2 regions of the Streptomyces sp. NPDC033131 genome follow, and region 2 is predicted to be linked to the other one. Evidence: riboswitches for the same ligand, from Rfam matches in the RefSeq annotation. Region 2 holds a riboswitch; the other holds the start of a gene.

Region 1 (8,158 bases), on a different contig from region 2:
CGCCCTCGGCCGCAACGGCGTGATCGGGCAGTGGCTGGACTCCTGGTTCGGGCTCACCCTCCCGTTCACCACGACCGGCGTGATCCTCGCGGAGACCTTCGTGGCGATGCCGTTCCTCGTCATCAGCGTCGAGGGCACCCTGCGTGCCGCCGACCCGCGCTACGAGGAGGCGGCCACCACCCTCGGCGCCTCCCGCTTCACCGCGTTCCGCCGGGTCACGCTGCCGCTGATCATGCCGGGCATCGCAGCGGGCTCCGTCCTCGCCTGGGCACGAGCCCTCGGCGAGTTCGGGGCCACGATCACCTTCGCGGGCAACTTCCCGGGCCGAACCCAGACCATGCCCCTCGCGGTCTACCTGGCCCTCCAGAACGACCCGGCGGCCGCCATCGCCCTCAGCCTGGTCCTGCTGGCGGTGTCGATCGCGGTCCTGGCAGCCCTGCGCGACCGCTGGATGACCCCCTCATGACCCTCACCCGAGTACGCCTCCCCCACCCTGCCCGACCGGAGCAAGACCACACCACCCACCCCGCCAACCCACGCCACCCCACCAACCTGGCGGCCACCCACCCCGCCACCCCACGACCAGCCAACCGCACCCACCCACCCCGCCAACCCACGCACGGCCAGCCGACGCCCCCGCCACCCCACCAACCTGGCGGCCGCACCGACCCCGCCAACCTGCGGGCAGTCGTGCCGCTCGGGGCGGCACGGGTGGGCGCAGGCGGCACCCCGCCAGCGCCGGGCCGCGCAACCCACCCCCGCCAGCCCACACCGACGGCCCGCACCGACCCCGCCAACCTGCGGGCAGTCGTGCCGCTCGGGGCGGCACGGGTGGGCGCAGGCGGCACCCCGTCAGCGCCGGGCCGCGCAACCCACCCCCGCCAGCCCACACCGACGGCCGGCATCGACGACCCGCACCAACGACGCGTACCGACCCCAGCCACACACGATCCCGGTCCGAGCCAACCCCTCCAGGACACGCCCCTCATGACCAACGTCGAGGACCCAGCCGGCACCACAACCGACGCCACAACCGACGCCGCCGCCAACACCACCCGCGGCCCAGGCCTCGCCGCCCACCTCGTCGTCGACCGCGACACCTTCCGCCTGGACATCAGCCTCACCGCCGCCCCCGGCGACGTCGTAGCCCTGCTCGGCCCGAACGGCGCCGGCAAGACCACCGCCCTGCGCGCCCTCGCCGGCCTCGCCCCGCTCACCGGCGGCCATCTGCGCCTGGACGGCGTCGAGTTGGACCGCACACCCCCCGAGTCCCGCCCGGTCGGCGTCGTCTTCCAGGACTACCTCCTCTTCCCGCACCTGTCCGCCCTCGACAACGTGGCCTTCGGACCCCGCTGCCACGGCGCGACCAAGGCGCAGGCCCGCGCGCAGGCCGCCGAGTGGCTGGACCGCATGGGTCTCGCCGACCACGCCGGCGCCAAGCCCCGCCGTCTCTCCGGCGGCCAGGCCCAGCGCGTCGCCCTGGCCCGCGCCCTGGCCACCAGCCCCCGCCTGCTCCTCCTCGACGAACCCCTGGCAGCCCTGGACGCCCGCACCCGCCTGGAGGTACGCGCCCAACTCCGCCGCCACCTCGCAGAGTTCGACGCCGTCGCCGTCCTGGTCACCCACGACCCACTGGACGCCATGGTGCTGGCCGACCGGCTGGTGGTCGTCGAACACGGCCGGGTCGTCCAGGAGGGCACGCCCGCCGACATCGCCCGCCACCCCCGCACGGACTACATCGCACAGCTGGTCGGCCTCAACCTCTACAGGGGCCAGGCCGAAGGCCACACGGTCCGTCTGGACGCCGGCCCCTCCATCACCACCACGGAGGACCTCGCCGGACCGGTCTTCGTCGCGTTCCCCCCCGGCGCCGTGACCCTCTACCGCGACCGCCCCACCGGCTCCAGCGCCCGCAACCTCTGGCGCTGCGAAGTGGCCGGCCTGGAGACCCACGGCGACCAGATCCGTGTGGACCTCACCGGCGAACTCCCCCTCGCGGCCGACCTGACGACGGTCGCGGCGGCGGAACTCGATCTGCACCCGGGTGCACCGGCCTGGGCAACAGTCAAGGCGACCCAGACTCACGCATACCCGGCATAACCCCCGCCTCCGACTACCGTGGGGACCCCACCCCCCGGCTCCCCACCCCCAACGAGGCCTCCATGAGCCTGAGCATCCGCAATCATCTCCCCGGCACCGTCACCGCCGTCACCCCCGGCGAGGTGATGGCCACGGTCAAGGTCCACCTCACCGGCGGCCGGAACCTCACCGCGGCAATCACCGTGGAGGCCGCCGAGGAACTCGGTCTCGCCGCGGGTTCCGCCGTACACGCCCTGGTGAAGTCGACGGAGGTCTCCCTGGCCACCGGCCCCGTCGAAGGCGTCTCCATCCGCAACCAGCTCCCGGGCACCGTCCGCGACATCACGACCGGCGGCGCCATGGCCTCCGTCAAGGTCGCCCTCGACGACGGTGAGCTGACCGCGGTGATCACCAAGGAGGCCGCGACGGACCTGGCCCTCGCACCCGGCACCACAGTCGTCGCCCTGATCAAGTCGACCGAGGTCTCCCTCGCGACCCCGTGACGCACCAGGGCTCCGCCCGGCGAACCGGACGGGGCCCTCATCACGTATCGGCCCTCACCACGTGTACTGCACGTCAGTCCTCGTACGCGTCCAGCGGCGGGCAGGAGCAGACGAGGTTACGGTCGCCGAAGGCCTGGTCGATCCGGCGCACCGGCGGCCAGTACTTGTCCGCGACCGACACACCGGCCGGGAAGACGGCGTCCTCGCGCGTGTAGGCGTGCTCCCACTCCCCGCCCAGCGCACCGGCGGTGTGCGGCGCGTTCCGCAGCGGGTTGTCCTCCGCGGACCACTCGCCCTTGCCGACCTTCTCGATCTCCGTACGAATGGCGATCATCGCCTCGCAGAACCGGTCGAGCTCGGTCAGGTCCTCGGACTCGGTCGGCTCGATCATCAGCGTGCCGGCCACCGGGAAGGACATCGTCGGCGCGTGGAAGCCGTAGTCGATGAGCCGCTTGGCGACGTCGTCGACGCTCACACCGGTCGCCTTGGTCAGCGGCCGCAGATCGATGATGCACTCGTGCGCGACCAGACCGCCCGGACCGGTGTAGAGCACCGGGTAGTGCGGCTCCAGCCGCTTGGCGATGTAGTTGGCACTGAGCACCGCCACCTGCGTGGCCCGCTTGAGCCCCTCCCCGCCCATGAGGCGGACGTACGCCCACGAGATCGGCAGGATCCCGGCGGAGCCCCAGGGCGCGGCCGAGATCGGCCCGACACCGGTCTCCGGGCCGGCCGCGGGCTGCAGCGGGTGGTTCGGCAGATACGGCGCCAGGTGCGACCGCACACCCACCGGGCCGACGCCCGGACCGCCGCCGCCGTGCGGGATGCAGAAGGTCTTGTGCAGGTTCAGGTGCGAGACGTCACCGCCGAAGTGCCCCGGCTTGGCCAGGCCCACCAACGCGTTCAGGTTGGCCCCGTCGACGTACACCTGCCCACCCGCCTCGTGCACCTGGGCGCAGATGTCGGCGACGTGCTCCTCGAACACCCCGTGCGTCGACGGGTACGTGATCATCAGCACCGACAGCTCGTCCCGGTACTGCTCGATCTTCGCCCGCAGGTCCTCGACGTCGATCTCGCCGTCCCCGGCGGTCTTCACGACGACGACCTTCATGCCCGCCATCACCGCGCTGGCGGCGTTGGTGCCGTGCGCCGACGAGGGGATGAGGCACACGGTCCGCTGCTCGTCACCGTTGGCCCGGTGATACCCGCGCACGGCGAGCAGCCCGGCCAGCTCCCCCTGGGATCCGGCGTTGGGCTGCAGCGAGACGTTGTCGTACCCGGTGACCTCGGCGAGCCGCTCCTCCAGCTCGCGGATGAGCGTGAGGTATCCCTGCGCCTGCTCGGCAGGCGCGAAGGGGTGCAGTTGCCCGAACTCGGGCCAGGTGACCGGCTCCATCTCGACGGTCGCGTTGAGCTTCATGGTGCAGGAGCCCAGCGGGATCATGCCGCGGTCGAGCGCGTAGTCCCGGTCGGCCAGGCGACGCAGGTAGCGCAGCATCGCGGTCTCGGAGCGGTACTGGTGGAACACGGGGTGCGCCAGGTACTCGTCGGTCCGCAGCAGCGCGCCCGGAAGGGTCTCCTCGGTGGCCGCGTCGAGCGCCTCGATGTCCCCCTCGACCCCGAACGCGGCCCATACTGCGGCCAGTTGGGCTCGCAGAGTGGTCTCGTCGCAGGCGATGGACACGTGGTCGGCGTCCACGAGACGCAGGTTGACCCCGTTCTCGCGCGCGGCGGCGACCACCTGGGCACCCCGCCCGGGCACACGGACGGCCAGCGTGTCGAAGTAGGAGCCGTGCACGACCTCGACCCCGCCGGCCGTCAGGCCCGCGGCGAGGACCGTGGCGTACCGGTGGGTGCGCCGCGCGATGGTCTTCAGGCCGTCGGGCCCGTGGTAGACGGCGTACATACCGGCCATCACCGCGAGCAGCACCTGCGCGGTACAGATGTTGCTGGTCGCCTTCTCCCGGCGAATGTGCTGCTCGCGGGTCTGGAGTGCGAGGCGGTAGGCCTTGTTGCCGTCGGCGTCCACGGACACCCCGACCAGGCGCCCGGGCAGGCTGCGCGCGAACTTCTCACGTACCGCCATGTAGCCGGCGTGCGGCCCGCCGAAGCCCATCGGCACACCGAAGCGCTGCGTCGTCCCGACCGCGATGTCCGCACCGAGCTCCCCCGGGGACTTCAGCAGCGTCAGCGCCAGCAGGTCGGCGGCGACGGTCACCAGCGCGCCGAGTTCGTGGGCCTGCTCGATCACCGGCTTGATGTCGCGTACGGCACCGGAGGCGCCCGGGTACTGGAGCAGCACGCCGTTGATCTCGCGCCCGGCGATCTCGGCCGGAATACCGTCACTGAGGTCGGCGACCACGACCTCCACACCGGTCGGCTCGGCGCGCGTCTCGATCACGGCGATGGTCTGCGGCAGCGTGTCCGCGTCGACCAGGAAAAGGCCCTTCTTGTTCTTGCCCATGCGCCGGGACAGCGCCAGAGCCTCGGCGGCCGCGGTGCCCTCGTCCAGCAGCGAGGCGCCCGAGGTCGGCAGCCCGGTGAGCTCGGCGACCATGGTCTGGAAGTTGAGCAGGGCTTCGAGGCGCCCCTGGGAGATCTCCGGCTGGTAAGGCGTGTACGCCGTGTACCAGGCGGCGTTCTCCATGACGTTCCGCAGGATGACGGGCGGTGTGAAGGTCCCGTAGTACCCGAGCCCGATCATGGAGTCGAGCACCTGGTTACGGTCGGCCAGCGAACGCAGCTCGGCCAGCACCTCGGCCTCGGTGCGGGCGCCCGGCAGCTCCAGCATGTCGGCGTTCTTGATCACATCCGGGACCGCGGCGGCGGTGAGCTCGTCGAGCGAGCCGTACCCGACCTGCGCGAGCATCTTGGCCCGCGCCTCCTGGTCGGGCCCGATGTGGCGCTGCTCGAAGGGGATTCCCTGCTCGAGCTCGGAAAGCGGAATGCGATGGGCGGTCATTACGGAGGCCTCCTGGTCTGACGCGACCTTCGAGGGTCACCACGGCGCGGGTACCCGGACGGCCTCCCCCTCTGTCATCACAACCTGAGAGCTTCACCGGACACCCGAGGGCACCCGACTTTCACCGTCGGTGAGAGCGGAAGCCGTCGACGCCGTCGGCACCCGCCCTGCTTTCCAGAGTGACCTCGTCCGTGCGGTACGTGGGCCTGAGAGATTCCGGGGAGGATTTGCTCCTTCGGCGCCTCCGATGAAGTCTGGAGGACTCTCCCGCACGGGGTCAGCAGCCGTTGTCAGCGTACCAGCGAGGTCCACACTCCCACCTTCGAGTGGCCGCCATCCTCAATCTGCTCTTTTGTAGTGCTTACGGATGAGTTGCGACCAAGTGGAGGGCCCGTGCAGACCGACATCGATCCGCGCAACCTGATCGGCCGCAAGGCGCTCGACCGCAACGGCACGAAGCTCGGCACCATCGACGAGGTCTACCTCGACGACGCGACCGGCGAACCGGAGTGGGCCGCCATACGCACCGGCCTCTTCTCCAGGGATGCCTTCGTCCCCCTGGAACCGAGCGAACTCGTCGAGGGCACCCTCCACGTCCCCTACGACCGCGCCCTGATCAAGGACGCTCCCGACTTCGGCGTGGGCCGCCATCTCTCTCCCGAACAAGAACTCCAGCTCTACCACCACTACGGTCTGGACCTGGGCGCCCCTCCCCCCTTCCCGGACCGCAACTTCGGCAAGGTGGCAGGCACGGACGACCCGTGACCCCACCGGCACGGCACGAACGCGCCCCAGCCGCCCCGCCACCTGCGGGCAGTCGTGCCGCTCGGGGCGCCACGGGTGGGCGCAGGCGGCACCCGGTCAGCACCGGGCTGCGCCACCCACCCCCGGCCCACACCGACCCCGGTCACGCACGAATCCCCGCGAACCGCCGTCCGCAGGCGCCCCGCATCCCCTCTCGGCCAAGGCCGGTGCGACCCGCACGAACCCATCCCGCCGGCCCTCCTCTCACTACTCATCCGCGCACCCCACCACGCTTCACCCGCATCTCCCCGCCGCGCTTCACACCGCTCGCACCCGGCCCTCATCCGCAGAAGGCCCCCCACCGGCGCCCGCCTCAGGTCTCCGCGCCACCAACGGCAACGGCTCCGCCGGCTCCAACTCCGGGTCGTCGACCCGGAAGGTCCGCACGCGCCCGGGCTCCGAGTCGGGTGTCTCGAAGCGCACGGTGACCCGCCCGAGTCCGCTCCCCTGCACCCACCCGTGCCCGTACTCGGCATGGGTGACGTCGTGCCCCGAGACCCATCTCCGCTCGACCGGCCCGGCCGGTTCCACCGCGGGCACGTCATCGGTGTCCTCCACCGACCCGACGACATCCCCCCGGTCCCCCGCCGCCTGCGCGAACAGGTCCTCCTGCGTGTAGTCGGCCAGGCCGCTCACGCCCACCCCCAGCAGCCGCACGCCCCCTGTCGTGTCCACCGGGTCCAACAGCCGCGCCGCAGCCTCCCGCACCACTGCCGGATCGTCCGTGGGCCCCCGCAGGGTCTCGGACCGGGTCAGCGTCGAGAAGTCGTATCTCCGCACCTTCAGCACGATGGTCCGCCCGGACAGCCCCGCTTCCCGCAACCGCCGCACACACCGGTCGGCCAGCCGCTGTACTTCCATCCCCACCCGGACCCGGTCGTGAATGTCGACGTCGTACGTGTCCTCCACGGACACCGACTTCGTCTCCCGCTCGGCCACCACCGGCCGCTCGTCGTGCGCCAGCGCCATGGCGTACAGCGCGTGCCCGTGGGCCTTGCCCAGCAGCCGTACGAGCTCGTCCTCACCCGCCTCGGCCATCTCGTCGACCGTATGGATCCCGGCCCGCCGCAGATGGTCGCCCGTCGTCGGCCCCACCCCCGGCAGCGTCCGCACCGACATCGGCCCGAGCATGGCCCGCTCGGTCCCCGGTTCGATGACCACCAGTCCGTCGGGTTTGGCCTGCTCCGAGGCGATCTTCGCGAGCATCTTGGAAGCGGCGAGGCCCACCGACCCGGTGAGCCCGGTCACGGCTCGTATGTCGGTCCGCAGTTTCGCCCCGGCCAGCCGCGCCGAGGCGTCGTCCCAGGCCGCTCCCCCGGCCTCCAGGTCCACGAACGCCTCGTCCAGGCTCAACGGCTCCACAAGAGGCGACAGCGCCCGCAGAAGCCCCATCACCTGCTCGCTGATCGACCGGTAGAACGCACCACGCGGCACCAGATACGCCGCGTTCGGGGCGAGCCGACGCGCCTGGGCCATGGGCATCGCCGAATGAACCCCGAAGACCCGTGCCTCGTACGACGCCGTGGCCACCACGCCCCGCGGCCCGAGCCCGCCCACGACGACGGCCTTCCCGCGCAGGCTCGGCTTGGACGCCTGCTCCGCCGAGGCGAAGAAGGCATCCATGTCGAGATGCAGGATCGTGGGCGCGCTTCTCACATCTCCGATGCTGCCCTACGCCACTGACAATGCCGTCCCCGGAGAGCGGGGCCGGCGGTCAGACCGCCCGGTTGCGCCGCCGCGCCAGCTCGTCCGCGGGGTTGTGCCCCACGAGGGTCTCCCCGGTGTCGATCCGCTCGCCGTGCAGCTGGGAAAG
Region 2 (8,158 bases):
CCGGAGGAGGGGGTCGCGAGCGCGCGCAGGAGTGCCTCGTAGGCGTCGTAGCGCCCGGGCGTCACCTGGCGCAGCATGTGCTCGACCTGACCGGCCGCGATGCCGCTGGCGCTCACCTGTACCGCCCCTTCGTGAAGTTCCTCGATATGAAACCAGCTTATGTGGCGGCGCCGACAGCAGCCGCCCAGGAGCTCGGGACTTGTTCGCCGTCGGCCGGTGCAGGTGGTGGGGGCCGGTCGTGCGGTTCCCGAGCCCTTGAAATACCTCAGTAGCCGTACTGATAGAAGGGCCGGACCTGCTCGCGCATCCAGTGGCCCACCGGGTCGTCCGCCACGTCCAGGAGGACCAGGTTGACCGGCCAGGGGGCCGGGGCGCGGCCCAGGGCCCTCGCCAGGGCGTCCATGGGGACCGTACGCAGGTCGGGGGCCTCCCCGTGGGAGAGCTCCACGCCCACGAACATCACCGGGTCCGCGGTCTCGATCGCCGCCAGGCAGCGGCGGGCCGTGAGGATGACGCCTGTCGACGCGAACTCGGCCGAGGCGGCGGCGAGGAAGTCGACGGGGTCGTTCTGCCAGTCCGGCTCGTAGAGCTTGACGCGTCCGCCGCTCGCCGGGCCGTACAGCGGGGTGCGGCCGGAGCGGCACAGGTCGGCCACGGCGGCCGGGGGCAGCGGGACGCCGACCGTGCCGTCCGGGTTCACGGCGATGCCGATCTGCGGGGGCAGGCCGCGGGCGAACTCCACCGCGGGCGCGATGGTGTACGACAGGTGCGAGCCGACGACCTGGCGGAACTGCTCCTCGGAGCTGAAGACCGGCACGTAGGCCTGGCCGTCGATCTCCAGGGTGGGGAGGTCGAGCGGACCGCTGTGCGGGCCGCCGCCGCCTGGCAGCGGCACCCACACGAAGCTGCGGCCGAGCACCTCGATGATCCGCCCGCCGGCTCCGGGGATGCCGAGGGAGGCGGAGAGCACCTCCTCCAACTCGTTGCCGGGCCATCCGCCGTGCGAAGGGGGGTGTGCCTGTGCCGGGAACTCCGAGAAGCCCGCTGGGAGATCCGCCGGGAAGTCCATCTGCTGCCTACCGCCTGCCGAGTACCGCTGCTGTGGCTGAAAGGCTAGCGGGTACGGACCGGTGGGGGTCAGCCCGTGAAGCCGATCCGGCGCAGGACGTTCGCCGCGTCCCGGTCGATCAGGACCGCCGAGTCGCAGCCCTGGGGCAGATCGCCCTTCTCCACGGAGCTGATCAGACGGGAGGCCGCGCCGCGGTGGCGCAGGAACGCGTACCGCGAGACTCCGCGGCCGCGCTCGCGCTGGCCGGCCAGGGCCGTGTCCGGGGGGACGTCGAGCAGCAGCAGGTGCAGGATGCCGCCGCGGCGGCGGGCCTCGCGGGCCAGCCAGCCGCGCACCCAGGCCTGCGTACCGCAGTCGTGCACGACGACGCCTCCGCCGGAGCGCAGGGCGCGGCGCAGCCCCGCGTAGTGGGCGAGGCGGACGAGCGGGCGGTAGACCCCGTACGGCAGGAAGCGGGACAGCCGGCCGTCCCAGTGGTCGCGGGTGTCCTGGGAGTCGATCCGCACGCCCTTGACCGTGCGCCGCATCAGCGTGGACTTGCCGCTGCCCGGCAGGCCGGTGATCACGACGAGGTCGCGGGGTCCGAAGAGCAGTGCGTGCGGGCTGTGGCCCGCGCGCTCGCGCAGGTCGCGGAGGACGGGTCCGGGGCGCGTTCCGCACGCCTGACGGGCCTTGGCCGCGGGCTGCTCGGGCAGCGCGACGGCCGAGGTCGTGGCGTACGCCGTGGTCCTGTTCACCGTGATCGTCCTCCCCTGGGGCGGGTCACGAGTTCCCCTCCCCGTCGAGTGTAAAGAGAAGGTAATACGCGGCGTCTCCTGTTTTCATGCGCTTACTGCCACAGGCCGGTTACAGATGCGGCCTGCCGCGCACCGAAGATGCGTGCGATGATGTGCGCGCCAACTGCATACCGGCCGTTTGAATCCGCGCGGGAGAGTCCCCAGCCGTACGTCGCTGGGGCGCCGAAGGAGCAAGTCCCTCCCTTGAATCTCTCAGGTCCCCGTTACCGCGCGGGCGAGGCACATCTGAAAAGCGGGCCGCTGCCACAGTGGCTCCACCCAAGGTGCAAGTCGTGACCACCGTTCGCGGGGTCACGTCGAACCTCTCAGGTTCCGATGACAGATGGGGAGGAACGACCTCGCCGTCATGCCTTGGGAGACGACCGTCCGATGAGCAGCACCGCACCCCGTCACACCGCGCTCGATGCCCTGCATCGCGCGCTCGGCGCCACGATGACCGACTTCGCCGGCTGGGACATGCCCCTGCGCTACGGCTCCGAACGCGACGAGCACCAGGCCGTGCGCACCCGGGCCGGTCTCTTCGACCTCTCGCACATGGGCGAGATCACGGTCACCGGGCCGCAGGCCGCGCAGTTCCTGAACCACGCACTGGTCGGCGACATCGCGGCCGTGAAGGTGGGCCGCGCCCGCTACACGATGATCTGCGTCGAGAACGGCGGAATCCTCGACGACCTGATCGTGTACCGGCTGGCCGAAGACGAGTACATGATCGTCGCCAATGCCTCCAACGCCCAGAACGTCGTGAACGAGCTCGGCAACCTCGCTGAGGAGTTCGAGGTCGAGGTCCGCGACGACCGCGATCGCTACGCGCTGATCGCCGTCCAGGGGCCCGAGTCCCCCGGCATCCTCAAGTCGCTCACCGACGCCGACGTCGACGGCCTCAAGTACTACGCCGGCCTGCCCGGCACCGTCGCCGGCGTCCCCGCGCTCATCGCCCGCACCGGCTACACCGGCGAGGACGGCTTCGAGCTGTTCGTGAAGCCGGAGCACGCCGTGGAGCTGTGGCAGGCCCTGACCAAGGCGGGCGAGGGCGTCGGCCTGGTCCCCTGCGGCCTGTCCTGCCGGGACACGCTGCGCCTGGAGGCGGGCATGCCGCTGTACGGGCACGAGCTGTCGCTGTCGTTGACTCCGTTCGACGCCGGGCTCGGCCGGGTGGTGAAGTTCGGGAAGGAGGGCGACTTCGTGGGCCGCGAGGCGCTGGCCGAGGCGGCCGCCCGTGCACAGGCGAACCCTCCGCGCGTCCTCGTCGGCCTGGTCGCCGAGGGGCGTCGCGTCCCGCGCGCCGGGTACGCGGTCGTCGCCGGCGGCGAGGTGATCGGCGAGGTCACCTCCGGCGCGCCCTCCCCCACGCTGGGCAGGCCGATCGCGATGGCGTACGTCGACGCCGCGCACGCGGCGCCGGGCACGCCGGGTGTCGGCGTGGACATCCGGGGCAGCCACGAGCCGTACGAGGTCGTGGCGCTGCCGTTCTACAAGCGCCAGAAGTAGACACTTGAGCGGTTCGTGCGCGTGACCCTGCGCACATTTCCGCTGCTCACGTGCGTTTCCAGCAGTCTCCCATTCACCAGCACTCCCCCGCGTACAGGAGAATTCAGGCCATGAGCAACCCCCAAGCGCTGCGCTACAGCAAGGAGCACGAGTGGCTGTCGGCCGCCGCGGACGGCGTCTCGACGGTCGGCATCACGGAGCACGCGGCCAACGCGCTCGGTGACGTCGTCTTCGTCCAGCTCCCGGAGGTCGGTGCCTCGGTGACCGCGGGCGAGACCTGCGGCGAGCTGGAGTCGACCAAGTCGGTCAGCGACCTGTACTCCCCGGTCAACGGCGAGGTCACCGAGGTCAACGAGGACGTCGTCAACGACCCGTCCCTGGTGAACTCCGCGCCCTTCGAGGGCGGCTGGCTGTTCAAGGTGCGCGTCGCCGAGGAGCCGGGCGACCTGCTCTCCGCCGACGAGTACACCGCCTTTTCCGCCGGCTGAGGAGTCGTACACCCGATGTCCGTTCTGAACACGCCCCTGCACGAGCTCGACCCGGAGATCGCCGCCGCGATCGACGCCGAGGTCGGCCGCCAGCAGTCCACCCTCGAGATGATCGCCTCCGAGAACTTCGCGCCTCTCGCGGTGATGGAGGCGCAGGGCTCGGTCCTGACCAACAAGTACGCCGAGGGCTACCCCGGCCGCCGCTACTACGGCGGCTGCGAGCACGTCGACGTCGCCGAGCAGGTCGCGATCGACCGGGTCAAGGAGCTGTTCGGCGCCGAGTACGCCAACGTGCAGCCGCACTCCGGTGCCTCCGCCAACCAGGCCGCCCTGTTCGCGCTGGCCAAGCCCGGCGACACCATCCTCGGCCTCGACCTGGCGCACGGCGGCCACCTCACCCACGGGATGCGGCTGAACTTCTCCGGCAAGCAGTTCAACGTGGTCGCCTACCACGTGGACGAGGCCGGGCTGGTCGACATGGCCGAGGTCGAGCGGCTCGCCAAGGAGCACCGGCCGAAGGTGATCATCGCGGGCTGGTCGGCGTACCCGCGGCAGCTGGACTTCGCCGAGTTCCGCCGGATCGCGGACGAGGTCGAGGCCTTCCTGTGGGTCGACATGGCGCACTTCGCGGGTCTGGTCGCGGCGGGCCTGCACCCGAACCCGGTCGAGTACGCCGATGTCGTCACCTCCACCACCCACAAGACGCTGGGCGGCCCGCGCGGCGGCATCATCCTCGCCAGGAAGGACTTCGCGAAGAAGCTCAACTCGTCCGTCTTCCCCGGCTTCCAGGGCGGTCCCCTGGAGCACGTGATCGCGGCCAAGGCGGTCTCCTTCAAGGTCGCCGCCTCTGAGAACTTCAAGGAGCGTCAGCGCCGTACGGTCGAGGGCGCGCGGATCCTCGCCGAGCGCCTCACCGCGCCGGACGCCCGTGAGGCCGGCGTGAACGTCCTGTCCGGCGGCACCGACGTGCACCTGATCCTGGTCGACCTGCGCGAGTCCGAGCTGGACGGGCAGCAGGCCGAGGACCGCCTCCACGAGGTGGGCATCACGGTCAACCGCAACGCCGTCCCGAACGACCCGCGCCCGCCGATGGTCACCTCCGGCCTGCGGATCGGTACGCCCGCCCTCGCCACCCGCGGCTTCACGGCCGAGGACTTCACCGAGGTCGCGGACGTCATCGCCGAGGCGCTCAAGCCGTCCTACGACGTCGAAGCCCTCAAGACCCGGGTGAAGGCGCTCGCCGACAAGCACCCGCTGTACCCCGGTCTGAACAAGTAGTTCCTTTTTGTGGCGTGCCCCGCACACTCGTGAGTGTGGGGCGCCCACCCCCTGCACCACCCGTACTGAGGAGTTCCCGTGGCCATCTCGGTCTTCGACCTGTTCTCGATCGGCATCGGCCCGTCCAGCTCCCACACGGTCGGCCCGATGCGCGCGGCCCGCATCTTCGCCCGCCGCCTGCGCAACGAGGCCCTGCTGGAGTCGGTGGTGTCGGTGCGGACCGAGCTGTACGGCTCCCTCGGCGCGACCGGCCACGGCCACGGCACGCCCAAGGCGGTGCTGCTCGGCCTGGAGGGCGACTCGCCCCGCACCGTGGACGTGGAGAAGGCCGACCAGCGGGTGGCGGACATCAGGGAGGCGGGCCGGCTGCGGCTGCTCGACGAGCACGAGATCGGCTTCGACTTCGACAAGGACCTCGTCCTCCACCGCCGTAAGACCCTCCCGTACCACGCCAACGGCATGACCCTGTGGGCGTACGACGCCTCGGGGGCGGAACTGCTCACGAAGACGTACTACTCGGTGGGCGGCGGCTTCGTCGTCGACGAGGACGCGGTGGGCGCGGACCGCATCAAGCTCGACGACACGGTGCTCAAGTACCCCTTCCGCACGGGCGACGAGCTGCTGCGCCTGACACGGGAGACCGGCCTGTCGATCTCCGCGCTGATGCTGGAGAACGAACGGGCCTGGCGCACGGAGGAGGAGATCCGCGCGGGGCTGCTGGAGATCTGGCGGGTGATGCAGGCGTGCGTGTCGCGCGGCATGGCCCGCGAGGGCATCCTGCCGGGCGGGCTCAAGGTCCGCCGCCGGGCCGCCATGTCGGCACGTCAGCTCCGGGCGGAGGGCGACCCGTTGGCGCACGCGATGGAGTGGATCACGCTCTACGCGATGGCGGTGAACGAGGAGAACGCGGCGGGCGGGCGCGTGGTGACCGCGCCGACGAACGGAGCGGCCGGCATCATCCCCGCGGTGCTCCACTACTACATCAACTTCGCGGCGGGCGCAGCCTCCGAAGGAGAAAAAGAGGACGGCGTGGTCCGCTTCATGCTCGCCGCCGGCGCGATCGGCATGCTCTTCAAGGAGAACGCCTCCATCTCCGGCGCCGAGGTCGGCTGCCAGGGCGAGGTCGGCTCCGCCTGCTCGATGGCGGCGGGCGCGCTCGCCGAAGTCCTCGGCGGCTCCCCGGAACAGGTCGAGAACGCCGCCGAGATCGGCATGGAACACAACCTCGGCCTCACCTGCGACCCGGTCGGCGGCCTCGTCCAGATCCCGTGCATCGAGCGCAACGGCATGGCCGCGGTGAAGGCGGTCACGGCCGCGCGGATGGCGATGCGCGGAGACGGCACACACAAGGTGTCCCTGGACAAGGTCATCAAGACGATGAAGGACACCGGCGCCGACATGTCCGTCAAGTACAAGGAGACGGCCCGGGGCGGGCTGGCGGTGAACATCATCGAGTGCTGAGGGCGGGGTCCGAAAGGTTCTCGACGTCCTCGGTCATGTCGCGGTGGGATCGCCCGCTGCCGAGAATGCGGGATTTCGCGTGCCGCGCGCGGATCACCCGTGCCAAGGTGGGCCTGCAGTCAGCAACCAACCCGTGTCCCCCACAGGCACTGCAGGGAGCCACCATGCTGCGCGGCATCGACGTGAGCGCCTACCAGTCCGCCACCTACGACACGGACGGCCTCTCCTTCGTCTTCATCAAGGCGACCGAGGGCCGCTCGTACGTCAACCCGAAACTCGCCGCCCAGACGAAGCGGGCCCGCGAGGCCGGCCTGGTCGTCGGCTTCTACCACTTCCTCTGGCCCGGCAATCTGGCGGCCCAGGCGGAGTACTTCGTCGGCAAGGCCCCCGAGAAGGCGGGCGACATCCTGGTCGTCGACTGGGAGACGACCGGCGACGGCAGGCACGCCAGCAACGCGCAGAAGGACAGCTTCCTTCGCAAGGTGAAAGCACTACGGCCGAACAACAGAGTGATCTTGTACTGTAATAGGAACTATTGGCTGACCGTCGACACCACCTCGTACGCCGGCGACGGCCTGTGGATCGCGGACTACGTGACGGCCGGCGAGCCCCGCATCAAGGCGAAGTGGCGCTTCCACCAGTACACCGACGACCCGCTGGACAAGAACGTGGCGGACTTCGCGAGCAAGGCGGCGCTGCGCGAGTGGGCCGAAGGTGCCTGACACTTGGGAGAGCTTCGGGTCATGGATGGGTCGGTCAGCGCGGTCAGCAGCAACGGGACGTACTCGTTCACCAAGCCGAACCGGGAGAGCATCAGGCTGATCGCCGGGCTCGGGGTGGAGGGGGACGTGCATGCCGGGGCGACGGTGAAGCACCGGTTCCGGATGAAGAAGGATCCCTCGCAGCCGAATCTTCGGCAGGTGCACCTCATACATGAGGAGCTGTTCGAGGAGGTCAGGGGCGCCGGGTTCGAGGTGGCGGCCGGGGAGCTCGGGGAGAACGTGACCACGCGGGGGATCGATCTGCTGGGGCTGCCGGTCGGGACCCTGCTGCATCTCGGGGGCGAGGCCGTCGTCGAGGTGACGGGGCTGCGGAATCCCTGTACGCAGATCGACACGTTCCAGAAGGGGCTGATGAAGCAGGTCGTCGGGCGGGACGCGGAGGGCAGGGCCCGCTTCAAGTCCGGGATCATGAGCGTCGTCGTCGCCGGGGGTCTGGTGCGGGCCGGGGACCTCGTGAAGGTCGTCCTGCCGGACGGGCCGCACCTGCCCCTCGAGATCGTCTGACCCAGGGCCTGTCCGGCTGCCGGCGCCCGGAGTCGTCGAGGCCGCCCTTTCGGACACCGAACGGACCAGAAAAGGGGGGCACCCCATGGGCGCCCCCCTTTCACCGCACGCGTCACTTGTCCAGGTAGGCCCAGAACTCGTCGAACGACAGCAGCTTGTCCGCGTTGAGGTCGCGGGACTTGATGACGGCCTCGGCGACCGACTCGGTGACGTTCCAGTCGCCCTGCTGGGCCAGGGCGGTCTTGAACTCGGCGGCGGTGATGAAGCCGTCACCGTCAGTGTCGATCCGCT

The links. A riboswitch is a leader RNA that binds a small molecule or an ion and turns the genes downstream of it on or off. The one in region 2 is predicted to bind glycine.
Region 1: another riboswitch for glycine. It lies ahead of gcvP (aminomethyl-transferring glycine dehydrogenase); the one in region 2 lies ahead of gcvT (glycine cleavage system aminomethyltransferase GcvT).

Annotation. Positions count from the first base shown of each region.
Region 1 covers NZ_JBVIPA010000005.1:297,138-305,295, forward strand. Annotated here, with positions in the region: gene modB (molybdate ABC transporter permease subunit) at 1-466, shown strand, start outside; gene ACZ5XS_RS10170 (ABC transporter ATP-binding protein) at 988-2,100, shown strand; gene ACZ5XS_RS10175 (TOBE domain-containing protein) at 2,163-2,582, shown strand; gene gcvP (aminomethyl-transferring glycine dehydrogenase) at 2,656-5,541, opposite strand; glycine riboswitch at 5,726-5,821, opposite strand; gene ACZ5XS_RS10185 (PRC-barrel domain-containing protein) at 5,935-6,306, shown strand; gene ACZ5XS_RS10190 (DNA polymerase IV) at 6,604-8,001, opposite strand; gene ACZ5XS_RS10195 (MerR family transcriptional regulator) at 8,060-8,158, opposite strand, start outside.
Region 2 covers NZ_JBVIPA010000032.1:82,979-91,136, forward strand. Annotated here, with positions in the region: gene ACZ5XS_RS32565 (enhanced serine sensitivity protein SseB C-terminal domain-containing protein) at 1-116, opposite strand, end outside; gene ACZ5XS_RS32570 (enhanced serine sensitivity protein SseB) at 266-1,069, opposite strand; gene ACZ5XS_RS32575 (AAA family ATPase) at 1,138-1,812, opposite strand; glycine riboswitch at 1,986-2,085, shown strand; glycine riboswitch at 2,086-2,198, shown strand; gene gcvT (glycine cleavage system aminomethyltransferase GcvT) at 2,236-3,354, shown strand; gene gcvH (glycine cleavage system protein GcvH) at 3,465-3,842, shown strand; gene glyA (serine hydroxymethyltransferase) at 3,858-5,120, shown strand; gene ACZ5XS_RS32595 (L-serine ammonia-lyase) at 5,199-6,581, shown strand; gene ACZ5XS_RS32600 (glycoside hydrolase family 25 protein) at 6,746-7,303, shown strand; gene ACZ5XS_RS32605 (MOSC domain-containing protein) at 7,325-7,867, shown strand; gene ACZ5XS_RS32610 (EF-hand domain-containing protein) at 7,980-8,158, opposite strand, start outside.